One region of the Pseudarthrobacter sp. DSP2-3-2b1 genome, then DNA from elsewhere that is predicted to be linked to it. Evidence: riboswitches for the same ligand, from Rfam matches in the RefSeq annotation. Region 1 holds a riboswitch; the other holds the start of a gene.
What was found. A riboswitch is a leader RNA that binds a small molecule or an ion and turns the genes downstream of it on or off. The one in region 1 is predicted to bind cyclic di-AMP.

Region 1 (7,625 bases):
CGGCGGCGAGTTGGGGTCCGAAGGTGTCCCGCACCTGACCGGGGCTGGGCAATCCCCTTGCCACCACTTCAGAGCCGGTCATCAGCAGCTTGACCACCGGCTTCCCCTGGACCAGGAGGTCATCGTGTCCGGCCAGCGCAGCGACGGCCAGATGAGCCGGATTCAAAGCCACTCCCGCTTTGACCAGCACCTCCCCCGCCAATGCTTCCTCGCCGGCTTTCCGGATGTGCTGGCCGTTCCTGGGCTCTCCCGGCCGGGCGGTTCCGCCGGTTAACAGAAGCGGCAGGCCGTCGTCGTCGGTGCCCAGCACCGAACTCTCGCTGCGCAGGATCGCTTTGGCGCCCGGCGGGATCAGTCCGCCGGTGACAATGGGACTCGCCTGGTGCGGGGCCAGCCGCTGGCCGGCCTCGGCAACAATCCAGGGGCCGCTGCCGTTGACCGCCCAGCCATCCATCGCGGAGGACGCGTAGTGCGGCATGTCATGCAAGGCCGTGATGTCTTCAGCCAGAACCCTGCCGAGGGCCTGCCCCAACGGCACCCGTCCCGGGGGAATGGGCGTGGCGGCGTCGAAGGCCGCCTTGCGTGCTTCCTCCCACGTATGGGCCAGGTGGTGTGCCGGGGGTTGCTGCGGGGCCGGGCTTTCGTCTGCGTCGCCAGGGGCGGCAGTCATCCGACGGGCATCATTCGACGGGCGTCCCTGCGGACTGGGCGTCGTAGTCTTTGGCCAGTGAGCGGGCAACGTCCATGGCGGAGGACATGGACACAGCATCGGTGGCCTGTCCGGATCCGGCCGCCAGACCGGCTGCGAAACCAGCAATGAAGGTGGTCAACGGGGCCGCAGGGCGCACTACTGAATGCGCGGCCACCCCGGCCAGCGACAGGATCGCGTTGACATCGATCTGGACGTCCTCCAGCTCGTAGGCCTGAAGCAGCGCCCGGCACCACTCTTCCAGTGTCTCGTCCTGGTTCTTCACGCTCAGTCTCCCAAATCATCTGCGGCGGCGTCTGGCTGCGAACCACTCAGTGGTTCCACGCCGGCCACTCCAAGTGCGGCGGCATCGTCCCAGGTGTCCACGTCAGCTGTGGAGCCCGCCGGGACGGCGACAAGCTGCACGTCCAGCCTAGCAAGGAGTGAGGTGACCGAAGCGTTCGTCAGGCCTCCCACTGCCGCCCGTTCGTCCACAGCACGTTGTAGCGCGGGTGTGCTATAAAATCCGACGAGGGGCTGGCGCCGCCCGTCCTCCGAAACAGCAACAACTCCGTCCGGCTGTCCGGCTCCTGCGGTACCCAACATTTTCCTGAGCTCTGCGACCGCACGCTCCACATGGGGCATGTCGCAGGCCAGCACCAGGGTGAAGGGCGGACGTTTTCCGCCCACGGCGGCCAGGCGCGCAAGCCCGGCCCCGATCGCGGCGGCGGGGCCACCGTAGACCGGTTCCTCCCGGCAGCCGAGCAGCCCGGCAGGCAATTCAGCAGGATAGGGACCAACCACAACGGCGGCCCGGGCTCCCCCGGCAGCGGCGGCCGAGCGGCGGAGGAGCGTATCGCCGTCGTACGTCAGGCTCTGCTTCGGCACGCCTCCCAGCCGTGACGAACGGCCGCCGGCAAGGATAACGGCGTCAAAGGGCACAGGGTCAGGATCCACACTCCCAGCCTAACCGTGCGGCCACGGCCGCGGCAGTCCACGGGGCGCAGGCGAGCTGGGAGGAGACTCTGTGAAGGTGGCGGTCAGGCAGCCCGTTCAGGCAACAGGAAGGGGTCCCACGCGGGCGTAGGCTTTTCGAGTTCCTTGATCTGCCAGATGGTGCCGTGGGGCGGCTCGGGAACAATCCTCAGCTTCCAGCCCATTTCAGAGGGCGTGTGGTCACCTTTGGTGTTGTTGCACCGGAGGCAGGCCGCGACGAGGTTCTCCCAGGAGTCCGTACCGCCGCGGGATTTCGGCTGGACATGGTCGATCGTGTGGGCTGCTTTTCCGCAGTAGGCGCACCGGTGGCCGTCCCGCCGCAGTACCCCGCGGCGGCTCACGGCAGTGCTGTGGTTGTATCTCGGGCGGATGTAGCGGTTCAGGAGGATCACGGACGGGCGGCCCAATATCTCCTGCGGTCCCACCACGGGATCTTCGCCTTCGGCAACAACACTCGCCTTGCCGGTAAGCACAAGGACGAGCGCCCGGCGGAAGGTGATCACCGCCAGCGGTTCATATCCAGCATTCAGAACGAGAGTGCGCATGCACGTACCTCTTTGTGGCCGCACCCGTCAGGGGCACGAGGGCCGGCTGCCCCCGGCATAATCCGGGCTATGGATCGACACCACAAGAGTAAACAAAGAAACCCGTGATTAACTAATCGCCGGCACGGGAACACCGTCGTGTCGGGCACTGGTTCCTCCCCGTGGCGGGGCCGCTCCCCCACTGCCGGTCCCCCAAGGTCGCTCCCCCCAGTGCCGCCCCCCCCTGCCGGTCCCCCGTGAGGCGGCCCGGGACAGCAAAGGACCCCCGCCGGGTGGCGGGGGTCCTTGAAGCTGAAGCAGCTGCTAGGAAACGCGGATGAAAACCGGTCCCGAGCCAACGTTGGCGCTGAATACAACGGTCTGGTTGCCGTTGTAGCCGCCGTGCACTGCCTGGCCGTTGCCGGCGTACACAGCGATGTGGGCAACGCCCGCGCCGCCGTCGGCGTAGTAGATCAGGTCGCCCGGCTGAGCTTCGGCGGCACTCACGGTGCGGCCCAGGCCCAGGTAGCCCGCGGGCCAGTCGTGGAAGTTGATGCCAACGGCAGCCAGGGAGTTGGTCACCAGCATGGTGCAGTCCTGCATAACACCGAGCTGTGCGTAGGCAGCGGAGAGGATTGCTGCTCCCTTGCCGCTGGCAGCAACCGGTGCCGGTGCGGCCGGAGCCGCGGCGGTGGTCACCTTGACAGCAGCGGCGCGGGCCGGAGCAGCGGCGGGAGCTGCTGCTTCCTGCACCTCAACCTCGGGCTCAGGTGCCTCAACAACGGGAGCCGGTGACGTGGTGACAGCAGGCTTCTCGTAGGAGATCGCAATGGTGGATTCAGCGGAGATTACTGCCGGGGCGGAGACCTCAAGCTCAAGGTTCGAGACCGGGGACACTTCACGCTGGACGCTGGTGTCGGCGGCGTTTGCCGCGATACCGCTGGTGAGGACCAGGCCGGAGGCAGCAGCGATAACCGCTGCCTGGCGGCCCATGCCGCCGGCGTTGTCGCCGACAGCCTTGGCAATGACAGCCAGCGAGTTGGTCTTGGTGGTGACCTCGGCGCGGTGCCGTGCAACTGTTGCACGAGTAGTCATTAATTTTCTCTCTTTCGATTTCCTCAGGACCGCGTGGGCAGGCCAGGGTTTGGACGCGCCGGCATCTTGGGGGTACGTCGGCACGTCCCGAACGGGGATTTAGCGAAAGGTTCAGGCGGCATTGGTCCTGCAGCGCGAGGCTGCAGGATTATTGCCCGGCAGGAACCGGGAGCGGTGGTTAGTTAGCCGCCCATGGTGAAGAAGGAGGAGGTGCCCGTGGAGGCCGCCGAGTGGAGCAGCGTGCCCTGTCCCGGGTTGAGCGCGCTGATCATCATGCCGTTGCCGACGTAGATACCAACGTGCGCGCCGCCATTCTGCATGACCAGGTCACCGGGGACCGGCGTGGAGGTCGGCTTCATTGCGGTCCAGGCATTGACGCGGGGAATGCTGATGCCTGCCTGGGCGTAGACCCACTGGGTGAAGCCGGAGCAGTCCCAGCCGCTGGGAGAAGTGCCGCCCCAGACGTAGGGGCTGCCGATGCCGGTGTAGGCAATGGCTGCCAGGCCGGAGCCGGAGGCAGTGGAGACGGCGTCCGCGAGCTTGCTCGGAGCCTTCTCCGTAGCGTCAGTACCCTCGGTAGCGGTAGCCGCGGCGGTCTCAGTGGCCGTCGACTGCGCACGGACCGGTTCGATCTTCGGCGCGGCGGTGGTGGTGACCACCGGGCGTTCGAAGGAAACGGTGGCCGTGGGAGCCGCGGTGACGGCCAGGGCGGCCTGGGCTGACTCGGTGGAGGCGGACACGCCGGCGGTGGAATCCGCAGCGTTGGCCGGAAGTCCCATGGTCAGGATCAGACCTGACGCGGCTGCGATGACTGCAGCCTGGCGACCTACGGTCCCGGCGTTTGCACTGACCGCCTTGGACACTGAGCCCATGGGGTTGGTGCGAACCGTTTGCGCACGGTGGCGCGCAGAATTATGGCGTGAAGACACGAAGGTAGCCTCTCCCAATGCCTGCGAGGTGAGCTGTCGGATTCGGATGGGAGTGCACCCGGCCACGCGGCTTCCTGGGAAGCTTTGCGACTTAACCCCAAGGCCTTCAGAATCAAAGGCCAAAATTGGTTCCCCCGCCCCTGCCAGACGAATTCATGCGAACGGACCTTGAGCGGTGGCAGAGCTAGGCAATCCACTCAAGAACGTCAGCTTCGGAAAAGCTGGCGCGAGTTAGACGTTACAGGACTTCCAGACCAATGTCACATTCAGGTCACGGCATGTCACCGAGATTTGATAGTTGGCCATCATTTGACTCAAAGCCACCCTGTGGGGTCCACGACTTCGCCGTTGACCTGGACCTCGAAGTGGAGGTGGCAGCCCGTGGAGGCGCCGGTGGTTCCGCTGAGCGCAATGACATCGCCGCGGCTGACGGTCTGGCCCATGGTCACGCTGGCGGAGGACAGGTGGTTGTACGTGGTTTCAAGGCCATTGCCGTGATCCACCACGACGCGGTTGCCGCCGCCGTACTGGTGCCAGCCAACGAAGGTGACCGTGCCGCTTGCGGCGGCCTGGACAGACGTCCCGCACTGTGCCGCAAAGTCCTGGCCCCGGTGGAAGTCTCCGGAGCCGCCGGTGATGGGGCTGATCCGGAAGCCGAACGGAGAGGCGGTGGCCAGTTGCGCCAGAGGCGCGCCGAGACTTCCCGCGGAGGCTGCACGGGTGATGGATCCGGCTGACTGCGCGCTCAACAGCTGCTTGAGCTTGCCGTCCGGATCGCCCTTCGTGACGACCGAAGAGCGGCTGAAATCGATCTGCGCGCCGGCGGCGGCGGAGATTTCGGGCTGCGGGGCGGCGGAAACAGCCGAGGCCGGCTGCCCCTGCTCCGGCTGGGCCATCACAGGGCTGGTAGCGGGAACCGTCACGGTAAGGACCAGGCCGGTTGCGGCCAGGGCGATGCCGGCTTTTTGGCCGATGCCGCTGGCCGAGGCGAATTCAGTGATCTGCCGGAAGGGTCCGCGGCGGCGGCGTGCTTCGCGCTGTGAATCGCGGGGCCTGTCGGCGGTAGTGACTTCGGCCGCACGCGGCGCCGAAGCGGGGCCCGCCGCGCGGCGGCGGCCCCTGGAGTATTGCGTGGTCAAAAATGTTCCTCTCTGGATAGCCTGCGAAGTTAGCTGTCGGATTCGGGTCAGAGAGATCAAAGACCCGGTCCGCCGTGACAAGCACTTGGCGCAGAAATATCCCGTGAGGATTCTTCATTGGAAGAGGCTTGCTGCTGACGGACTACACCCCAAGGCAGCCTTGGCTGCCGGTTGTGGTTCCCCCGCCTCTGCCAGTTAGTGACTCGTGCACCTGGTCCGCTGGCAGAGCTCGGCTCCGGATCAGGTAACGCTTTTGTATCGACGTTCTGTTAAAACTATAAATGATTAAGCAGGACAGTAACAATTCCGTTATCTTTGCAGATCCGCTGTCACTGCGCTAAAGAAGGCCGCGCCGAGCCCCCTAGTCCCTTCGAGCAGGCACAACCGACCCGTCAGCCGACGGACACGAATACGTGCGCCGCCACTTCAGGAGGGAGTTCGAGAGCCCCTTCGATGCCCGGCACGCGGACGGAGATGTACTCCCCGACTCGCTCCAGGGTGACCGAAGCGCCGGGGCGGATCCCGCCTTCATCCAGCTGGACCAGCAGTTCGGGCTCCACCTGGATGGGCTCCGCCAGGCGGCTGACTTTGACGCTGGAATCAGGCCCGTAGCCCTGCATGGCCTCCAGGAGATTAATCACACCGTCGTCAAGAAGCGAGGCCGGCGCTCCGCCCAGTGCGGCCAGCCCTGGGATGGGGTTGCCATACGGGGACTCCGTGGGATGGTTCAGCAGTTCGTAGATGCGCCGTTCAACCCGCTCGCTCATCACATGTTCCCACCGGCACGCTTCGTCGTGGACATAGGCCCAGTCGAGGCCAATCACGTCCGCCAGGAGGCGTTCTGCGAGACGGTGCTTGCGCATGACTTCGGTGGCCCGCTTGCGCCCGGTTTCGGTCAGCTCCAGGTGGCGGTCCCCGGAAACCACAACCAGCCCGTCACGTTCCATCCGGCCGATCGTCTGGGACACCGTGGGCCCCGAGTGCCGCAGCCGTTCGGCGATGCGGGCGCGAAGAGCAACAATGTGCTCTTCCTCAAGCTCCAAAATGGTCCGAAGATACATCTCGGTGGTATCAATCAGATCCGTCATACAGCTCAGCTCCTCGAGCGCAGTACCTTGCGTTGTCCCACCGTATCGCGTCCGGCGCAGCGGCGAGGTCCGGTGAAAAGCCTAGCCTATTTTGATTTTGTCCGGATAATTCCGGCCCCTGCAGCATCCGGGCATTCTGTCTCATTGACTGGACTATGACGGTGCCGGTTCGGTGCCAAATAGCCGGTTCAGGCAGAATAAAAGAGGCCCTTGGTCCAGTCACTGCCGGCCACCCCACCGTCCTTCGGACATGAGTCATGTCAAACGCCGAAATTTGGAGCCCCTGTGAGCGAAACCAGCATCACTATTCCTGCCGATCTGCTGCCAAAGGACGGACGGTTCGGCGCAGGCCCCTCCAAGGTCAGGCCTGAGCAGATCGAAGCGCTGTCCGCGGCATCAAAGACCATCCTGGGCACTTCGCACCGCCAGGCGCCGGTGAAGAACCTCGTGGGGTCCGTCCGCGAGGGCCTCAGCCAGTTCTTCCGCGCCCCTGAGGGCTATGAAGTGGTGCTGGGTGTCGGCGGGTCAACGGCGTTCTGGGATATCGCAAGTTTCGGCCTGGTGGAAACGAAGGCGCAGCACCTGTCCTTTGGGGAGTTCGGCTCCAAGTTCGCCTCGGCCACCAACAAGGCCCCGTTCCTTGACGCCTCGTCCATCATCACCTCGGAGCCCGGCACCCGCCCGGCGGCAAAGGCTGAAGCCGGAGTGGACGTGTACGCCTGGCCGCAGAACGAGACCTCCACGGGTGTGGCGGCGCCGGTCAAGCGCGTTGAAGGCGCCGATTCCGGTTCGCTGGTCCTTGTTGACGCCACCTCCGCGGCAGGCGGCCTGGACGTTGATGTTGCCGAGGCCGATGTGTACTACTTCGCACCGCAGAAGAACTTTGCTTCCGACGGCGGCCTGTGGCTTGGGCTGTTCTCCCCCGCCGCCCTGGAACGTGCGGCCCGGATCAAGGCCAGCGGCCGCTGGATCCCGGACTTCCTGGACCTCCAGACGGCCATCGACAACTCCAGGCTGAACCAGACCTACAACACGCCCTCGCTCTCCACCCTGGTGACTCTCGACTCCCAGGTGAAGTGGCTGAACAGCAACGGCGGCCTGGACTTCGCAGCGGCGCGCACCGCGGACTCTGCCGGCAGGATCTACAGCTGGGCCGAGGCTTCAGA
Region 2 (7,625 bases), on a different contig from region 1:
TCAGGGTGGTGACGGTGTCCGGGACATGGTTGACCACTGTGAGCATGCGAAGCGCGGAGGCGGCGTACAAACCATCCTCGAGCTTCGGCGTCGGGGCCTTGTCCCCCAGTTCGGAGCAGACCCACGTGCACGTCTGGCGGGTGCGGAGCGCGCTGGAGCACAGGATGAAGTCCGGCACGATGCCGTGTTTAACCAGCCATTTCCCGGCCAGCGGCGCCTCCCGGTGGCCACGCTCCTCCAACGGCCGTTCGTGATCAGCCACACCGCCGGGCCAATCGGCTTTGGAGTGTCGCATGATCACCAGGCGCTTAATATGGTGCTCGCTCATCCCCCAAGCCTAGCGCCGCAGCAGAAACCCGCTGTTGCGTCGCTGAAGTCGACTAGATCGAGTATTCCGGAGCGGCCCAGACAACAACTTCGGGGTGCTCGTAGAAGCGGTACCCCTGGCCGCGGACGGTGCGCACAGTGTTGGCGAGGCGGCCCAGCTTGGAGCGGAGGCGGCGGATGTGGACGTCGATGGTGCGCTCGTTGGGGACTTCCTCGGCATTGCGCCACAGGCCTTCAAGCAGTTCATCACGGCCCACGGTACGGGTGCCGTTCTCCACGAGGTAGTTCAGGAGTTCGAATTCCTTGAAGGTCAGGTTGAGGGACTCGCCGTCCAGGTGGACTTCGCGGCGGGCCAGGTCGATCAGGACGCCCGAGGGACGCGGATCCTGGGGCTGCTGCAGGCGGGCAGTCTCAGTGCGCTTCTGTGCGTTGACTGTTGGGTCGCCGAACGTGGAACGGACGACGTCGAGCGCGGAACCGGGCGTGCCTGCTGGGGCCACAGCGACGGCAGCGTAGCTCTCAGCGCCGCTTACGAGTGACTGTGCGTAAGCGCGGATTTCCTGGGCCAGCTTGGCAATGGACGTTCCGGCAGCCGCGGCGGTCTCTTCATCAATGCCCATGTACAGGACGAAGCCACGGGCCAGGTTCTCGTTGGCAACGGGCCGTACGGCGTCGGCTCCGGCAATAACGGGCGTCGGTGCGGTGAGCGGAGCGGCTTCGACGGGCTGGACGGCGCGGAGCTGGCCGTAGGAGTTGGGGTTGTAGCCCTGGGGTGCGTAGGCGGGCGCCTGGATGCCGGCGCCGGGGCCGCCGGGGCCGAATGCCGGGCGGGCACCGAAGCCTTGGCGGAGGCCTGAGGCCTGGGGGGCCTTGCCTGCGTTACGGACGGAGATGTGGACGTATCCGGATGCAACGGTCATGTTTGCTTACCTCAATGTGAATGGCCGTCATCGCGGCTCGAATGCTGGTTTTCCCCGCAATGAAAACTGGGGAGGGGCGCCCTACGCTGGGCTGGGGGCGAATGCCTAAGAACTTCGTGGGGTCTGAAGGTCAGGCGTGCATTCGACAACAGCGAGTGTCGGCAGCAGCGGGTGTGCTGGGCCAATATTCTGCGGCTGCAGGTGCTGTTGAGTTCTTGTTCACAATTGAAAGTGTGCAACGTAACAATGAAAACTTGCAAGTAACAAAGGCCCATTAGTTCCGCATTGTGAGACAAAAGGGCTATATGTGCCGTAGATCACGATTCTGGAATGGCGATGAATTCGCGGTTGCAGTCAACAAACGCGGTGCTTCAGCGGGCTAGTCCCGAATATGCTTCGGGCCAACGCGACTTTCTGGCGAGAAAATTCATCCCTGTAAGAGTTCCCGGAATTGCTCTCTCGTTTTGGCCTTCTGTCCACCCCCAAAGGCTATATCTGCGCTTTGGCCCGGTGGGGCACCCAACCCCGGCAGCTGAGGAGCACCCCCTTCGTGCCCGGCGTTACCCACATACGACCGGAAACGGGAAGCGTCCTTAATTCAGCTCGCTAGGCTGGGATTCACAGCACGCTCACAGGAACCCCATAGCGCGCGCTAACCGAAGGATCGGAGAGTTGTCACATGGCCACCTCGCACTCCATGACCAACAACCTCCCGCAGCTCACCCACCCGGACGGCTCCCCCATCCGCGCCCTGGTGGTTGACGACGAACCCAGCCTCTCCGAGCTCATGAGCATGGGGCTGCGCATGGCGGGCTGGTCTGTTGCCGTGGCCGCCGATGGCCCCGAGGCCGTCAAACTCGCCAAGGAGTTCCGCCCGGACGTCCTGGTATTGGATGTGATGCTGCCAGGGTTCGACGGCGTTGAGCTGCTGGGCAGGATCAGGGCCTTCGCACCCGAGGTTCCGGCCCTTTTCCTGACGGCCAAAGACGCCGTCCAGGACCGGATCGTCGGCCTGGCTGCCGGCGGGGACGATTACGTCACCAAGCCATTCAGCATGGAAGAAGTCCTGCTGCGGCTGCACCGTCTGGTTCAGCGGTCCGGTGTCGCCGCTATGGACACCGCCGAGCTCGTGGTGGGCGATCTTGTCCTCAACATCGACACCCGCGAGGTGAGCCGCGCCGGCGACGACCTCCAGCTCACTGCCACCCAGTTCGAACTGCTCCGCTACCTGATGGAAAACCCCAAACGAGTGATCAGTAAGGCTCAAATCCTGGACCGCGTCTGGAACTACGATTTCGGCGGACAGGCCAACATCGTGGAACTCTACATTTCCTACCTCCGCAAAAAAGTCGACTCGGTACACCCGCCCATGATCCACACCGTGCGCGGCGCCGGCTACGTCATCAAGCCTGCGGAGTAGCGCCGCCATGTCGCCGCCGCGGGCAACCCCGCCACCCACACGGAGCTGGCTCAAACCCGCCACCTGGCACCTGCGCACCCGCCTTGTATTGCTAGCCATGGCCCTGCTGGTAGCCATCTGCGGCTCTGTAGGACTGTTCAGCTACGCCTCGATGGACTCTTTCCTCACCCGGCAACTCGACGAACAGTTGACCCAGGCCGCCGCCCGGTCCAACGATCCCGGCCGGCCCCCCGCGGGCGGATTCAACGGCAGGGACCCGCTGGACGCCCGTGGCCAAAGTGTCGGAACCCTCAACGCGCGGATCGTGAACGGCCAGATCAACAGCGGCGGCTACCTCGACTCGGACACCACGCGCTCCGCCCTCAGCTCAGAGGACAAGCAAACCCTGCTTGCCTTGGCGCAGAACGGAAATCCCGTGGACCGTTCGCTGTCCAACGGGGATTATCGGATTGTCGCCGTGGCGACCGGCTACGGCGACGTCCTGGTGACCGGCCTTCCGCTCGCAGCCAAGGAAAGCACCCTCGCCTCGCTGGTGTGGACGTTCACATTCGTTTCCCTCGGCGGCCTGGCGCTGATTGGCCTTGCCGGGACCGTGCTCATCCGGCGCACTATGAAGCCGCTGGAGCAGCTCTCGGAGGTCGCCACCCGAGTCTCGCAGCTCCCCCTGGATGCCGGTGAGGTGGCACTCGCGGTGCGCGTCCCGCCGTCGAACTCTAATCCCGGAACCGAGGTAGGCAGCGTCGGGCACGCGCTCAACCTCATGCTGGACAACGTGGCCAATGCCCTGGAGGCGCGGCAGAAGAGCGAAACCAAAGTGCGGCAGTTCGTGGCCGACGCGTCCCACGAACTCCGCACCCCGCTGACGGCCATCCGCGGTTACACAGAGCTAATGCGGATGACCGAAAACTTCACGCCGGACGGCCGGAAATCGCTGGCCCGCGTGCAGAGCCAGTCCGAACGCATGACGGCCCTGGTGGAGGACCTTCTCCTGCTCGCCCGGCTCGACGAAGGCCAGCCGCTGAAACTGGGCGAAGTGGACCTCACCCAACTGGTAATTGAGACCGTCAGTGACGAAAAAGTTATGGCCCCGGGTCACAGCTGGCGTCTCGAGCTGCCGGATGAGCCGATCGCTGTCACCGGCGATGCATCGCAGTTGCGCCAGGTTCTGGTGAACCTGCTCTCCAACGCCCGCAAGCACACGCCTCCCGGCACCACGGTGGTGACCGGCGTCTGCAGCGCAGCTGATGGGAGCGCCGAAGTAACGGTAACGGACGACGGCGGCGGCATGCCGGCTGACTTCGTGGACCAGGCGTTTTCGCGCTTTGCCCGCGCAGACGCTGCCCGGGCGGGCACGGCACCGGCCTCCGGATCTGCGGCTTCCGAAGGCACCAGCGGACTCGGCTTGTCCATCGTCCAGTCGATCGTGGAGGCTCACGGCGGAACGGTGACCGTAGATTCCGGCCCCGGCAAGACTGTTTTCAAGCTTCGCCTGCCCTTCGCCCACTGACCCTGCAAGCCGACACACCGCCGTCGTGATCTCCGTTACCAAAATGTGACTTAAGCGCTGAGCTCCTGTACCGTCGATTAGGTGCAGCTCTATCGGGCTGCATATCCGGATGACGCCAAGCTCTGCCGCTTCCCGGATTCCGCGTTCAGAGGCAGAGGCGGGGGACCCACGGTCCCGGGCCACGAGTGCCCTTGGGGTTAAGCCAGCACGTGATTTTCCGTGTGGCCGGATGCCCTCATCCGAACCCGACAGCTAACTCCGTAGGTGTGAGAGGCGATCCATCATGTCTGAATTCAAGGTACAAACGCGCCCTGAGAACGGGTCAGAGAAACTGCACGGCCGCCATGAAGTTACCGAGGCAGGCGCGGCACCGGGAGCTACCGAGTCCGGCTCCCCCACGTCACCCCGCGCAAAATTCCCGTCCTTTGGCCGCCGCGCAGCCGTATTCACCGCGGCGTGCGCCCTCCTTGTAGGCGTCGGCGCCGCAGGCCATGCCTCGGACGCCAATTTCCTGACGGCCAGCGAGACTGCGCCGGCTTCCGGTGCCTCCGCTGACGCGGATTCCAACCTGAGCTTCGAAAAGGCCGAGATCCAGGCCAAGCCTTCCCCGGAAGCCGCGCCGGCCGAAATCAGCGTCGCGCCTCAGGCTGCCGAGCCGGCACCCGCGGCTCCTGCGCCTGACCCTGCTCCTGCGCCCGCCCCGGCACCTGAGCCTGCCCCGGCGCCCGCTCCCGTTGTAGCAATTGATGACCCGGCCGGCGCCCAGGCGTACGCCGCCGGGCAGCTAGCCTCCTACGGCTGGGCGGCTGACCAGATGCAGTGCCTGAAGACGCTCTGGACCAAGGAATCCGATTGGACCACCACGGCCACCAACCCCAGCAGCGGCGCGTATGGCATCGTCCAGTCGCTGCCTGCGGAGAAGATGGCGAGCGCCGGTGCGGATTACCGCACCAATTACCGCACGCAGATCAACTGGGGCCTGAACTACATCCAGGAGCGCTACCAGTCGCCCTGCGGCGCGCTGAACTTCCACCTCTCCAACAACTGGTACTAAGCCGCACCACTGGTACTAAGCCGCACACAACTGATACCAGCCGCACAGCCGGTAACAGCCGCACACCCGATACCGGCCGAACAAGGACCTGGCGCAGCCCGTACCGGACGCTACTGGTCCCGCCAGCTGTAGTACCAGCTGGCCCAGCATCTGTTGGCGCCGCGCCCGCCGGGGCATACTGGGGCCATGGAATTCACCACCACCATTCTCGGCAGCGGCAACAAGACCGGCATAGAGGTTCCGCCGGAGGTGGTTGCCGGACTCGGAGCGGGCAAGCGACCTCCGGTGGTGGTGACCATCAACGGCAAAAGCTACCGCAGCAGCATCGCCGTGATGGGCGGGCAGAACCTGATCGCTGTCAGCGAGCACAACCGCGAGTTCACCGGCGTTTCAGCCGGTGACACCGTGGAGGTGCACGTCGAGCTGGACACGCAGCCCCGCATAGTCGAGGTTCCGGACGACCTTGCCGCGGCCTTGGCTGCCGAACCTGACGCGCAGGCGTTCTATGCCACGCTCAGCTACAGCGGTCAGCGGCGTTATGTGGAACCCCTCGCGGACGCCAAGACACCGGAGACCCGGGCACGGCGGATCGCGAAGGTAGTTGCCGATCTCAAAGCTGGAAAGAAATAGTCCTTAGTCCCTGCGCATCTGCAGCCACAGAAGCGGTAACTGCTGAGTAGTCCGGGATATGCAGGACGCCGGGCGGCAGCGCTCCAGTGTTGGCTCCCACTGCGATGGTCCGGATGCCGGCGGCCACCCCGGCAGCAATTCCTGCCGGCGCATCTTCAAACACCACGGCGTCCCCGGGCTCCACGCCCAACAGGCGTGCCGCCGTCAGGTAGCCCTCAGGGTGCGGCTTGCCGAAGGTCACAACGTCAGCCGTCACGGACGTGCCTGGCATTGCGAGTCCGGCGGCGTCCATCCTGATATCCGCCAGAATCCGGTCGGCGGACGTCACCAGCGCCACGGCGTCGGCGGGCAAGCTTGCGAGCAGCCGGGCGGCCCCGGGCAGGGCGATGATGCCGGCAGTCCGCACCCGTTCCATGGCACTAAGTTCCTCGGTGAGCGCCAGGACATCCGACCCCGCCGGAGCGAACCGCCGCACCGTATCGACGGCCTGGACACCATGGGAGGTCCGCAGGATTTCGGCAATGTCCAGGCTGTACCGGGCCGCGAACTCACCCCATACCTCCTCCACCACAGCCGTGGAGTCCACCAGGGTTCCGTCCATGTCAAAGAGGACGGCACGGCAGGTGAGCGTGCGTGCTGCAGAAGGAGCGGGGAGGGTCATGCTCCCCATTTTGCCTTGCGCGGATTCGCCATACGGCTTTACCCGGCGCGCTATGTTCCGGGTCCGGGGATGTCGCGCCCGGGGATGTACTGCACGGCCCATTTGTTGCCGTCCGGATCCGCAAAATAGACGAAGTGACCCCAGTCCTGCACGTCAATATCGCTGACATCCACGCCGTTGTTTTTCAGGTGGTCGTGGGCCGCCTGGATGTCAGTGACCACGAGCTGCAGGTTCGGCGCACTGCCCGGCGGGGCATCCGTGAGCCCCTCGCCGATGCTGATGGAGCAGGCGGAGCCAGTCGGGGTGAGTTGGACGAAGCGGATTCCGTCAGTGGGCCGTTCGTCGAAGTCCGCGTTGAAACCTACTTTGTTGACGTAGAAGTCCTTGGCGCGGTCGACGTCGGATACGGGCACAAAAACGAGTTCAAGTTTCCAGTCCATCCGCACAGGGTAGCGGCGGGGCTGGGAATCCGGTAGGGCCGGCTGCCCTCTGTCAGCCTGCGATGCCATAGAGGCGGTCGCCTGCGTCGCCGAGCCCGGGGACGATGTACGACTTCTCGTTGAGCTTCTCGTCGATGGACGCCAGGACGATGGTTACGTTGGCGTCGGCCAGTTCTTCCTCCAGCTTGGCCAGACCCTCCGGTGCGGCCAGGAGGCAAATGCAGGTCACATCCGAAGCGCCACGCTTGAACAGGAACTTGATGGCTTCGCGCAGAGTGCCGCCGGTGGCCAGCATGGGATCCAGCACGAAAATCTGCCGGTCGGTGAGGTCCTCGGGGAGTCGCTCGGCGTAGGTGATGATGTCCAGGGTCTCTTCATCCCGGGCCATGCCCAGGAAACCCACTTCGGCGGTGGGGACGAGCTTGGTCATGCCTTCGAGCATGCCCAGGCCGGCGCGGAGAATGGGAACCACCAGCGGAGTGGGCTTGGTGAAGGCGGTTCCCACCGTGGTGCTGACCGGAGTCTCGATGGTGACCGGCTGGGTGCGGACCTCGCGGGTGGCCTCGTAAGCCAGGAGGGTCACCAGCTCTTCCGTCAGCTGCCGGAAGACCGGTGACGGGGTGTTCTTGTCCCTCAGGACGGTGAGCTTATGGGCGACCAGCGGGT

Region 2: another riboswitch for cyclic di-AMP. It lies ahead of ACP7AX_RS16970 (hypothetical protein); the one in region 1 lies ahead of ACP7AX_RS02290 (C40 family peptidase).

What each region holds. Positions count from the first base shown of each region.
Region 1 covers NZ_JAFCTI010000001.1:528,834-536,458, forward strand. The annotation lists gene ACP7AX_RS02265 (molybdopterin molybdotransferase MoeA) at 1-670, opposite strand, end outside; gene ACP7AX_RS02270 (DUF6457 domain-containing protein) at 681-974, opposite strand; gene mobA (molybdenum cofactor guanylyltransferase) at 977-1,645, opposite strand; gene ACP7AX_RS02280 (HNH endonuclease) at 1,729-2,229, opposite strand; gene ACP7AX_RS02285 (NlpC/P60 family protein) at 2,533-3,303, opposite strand; gene ACP7AX_RS02290 (C40 family peptidase) at 3,486-4,175, opposite strand; cyclic di-AMP (ydaO/yuaA leader) riboswitch at 4,237-4,402, opposite strand; gene ACP7AX_RS02295 (peptidoglycan DD-metalloendopeptidase family protein) at 4,547-5,371, opposite strand; cyclic di-AMP (ydaO/yuaA leader) riboswitch at 5,375-5,585, opposite strand; gene ACP7AX_RS02300 (iron dependent repressor, metal binding and dimerization domain protein) at 5,764-6,459, opposite strand; gene serC (phosphoserine transaminase) at 6,745-7,625, shown strand, end outside.
Region 2 covers NZ_JAFCTI010000016.1:5,676-13,300, reverse strand. The annotation lists gene ACP7AX_RS16990 (SixA phosphatase family protein) at 1-328, opposite strand, end outside; gene ACP7AX_RS16985 (winged helix-turn-helix domain-containing protein) at 381-1,247, opposite strand; gene ACP7AX_RS16980 (response regulator transcription factor) at 1,927-2,667, shown strand; gene ACP7AX_RS16975 (HAMP domain-containing sensor histidine kinase) at 2,675-4,174, shown strand; cyclic di-AMP (ydaO/yuaA leader) riboswitch at 4,302-4,452, shown strand; gene ACP7AX_RS16970 (hypothetical protein) at 4,458-5,228, shown strand; gene ACP7AX_RS16965 (YdeI/OmpD-associated family protein) at 5,415-5,858, shown strand; gene ACP7AX_RS16960 (HAD-IA family hydrolase) at 5,839-6,519, opposite strand; gene ACP7AX_RS16955 (glyoxalase superfamily protein) at 6,570-6,959, opposite strand; gene upp (uracil phosphoribosyltransferase) at 7,012-7,625, opposite strand, start outside.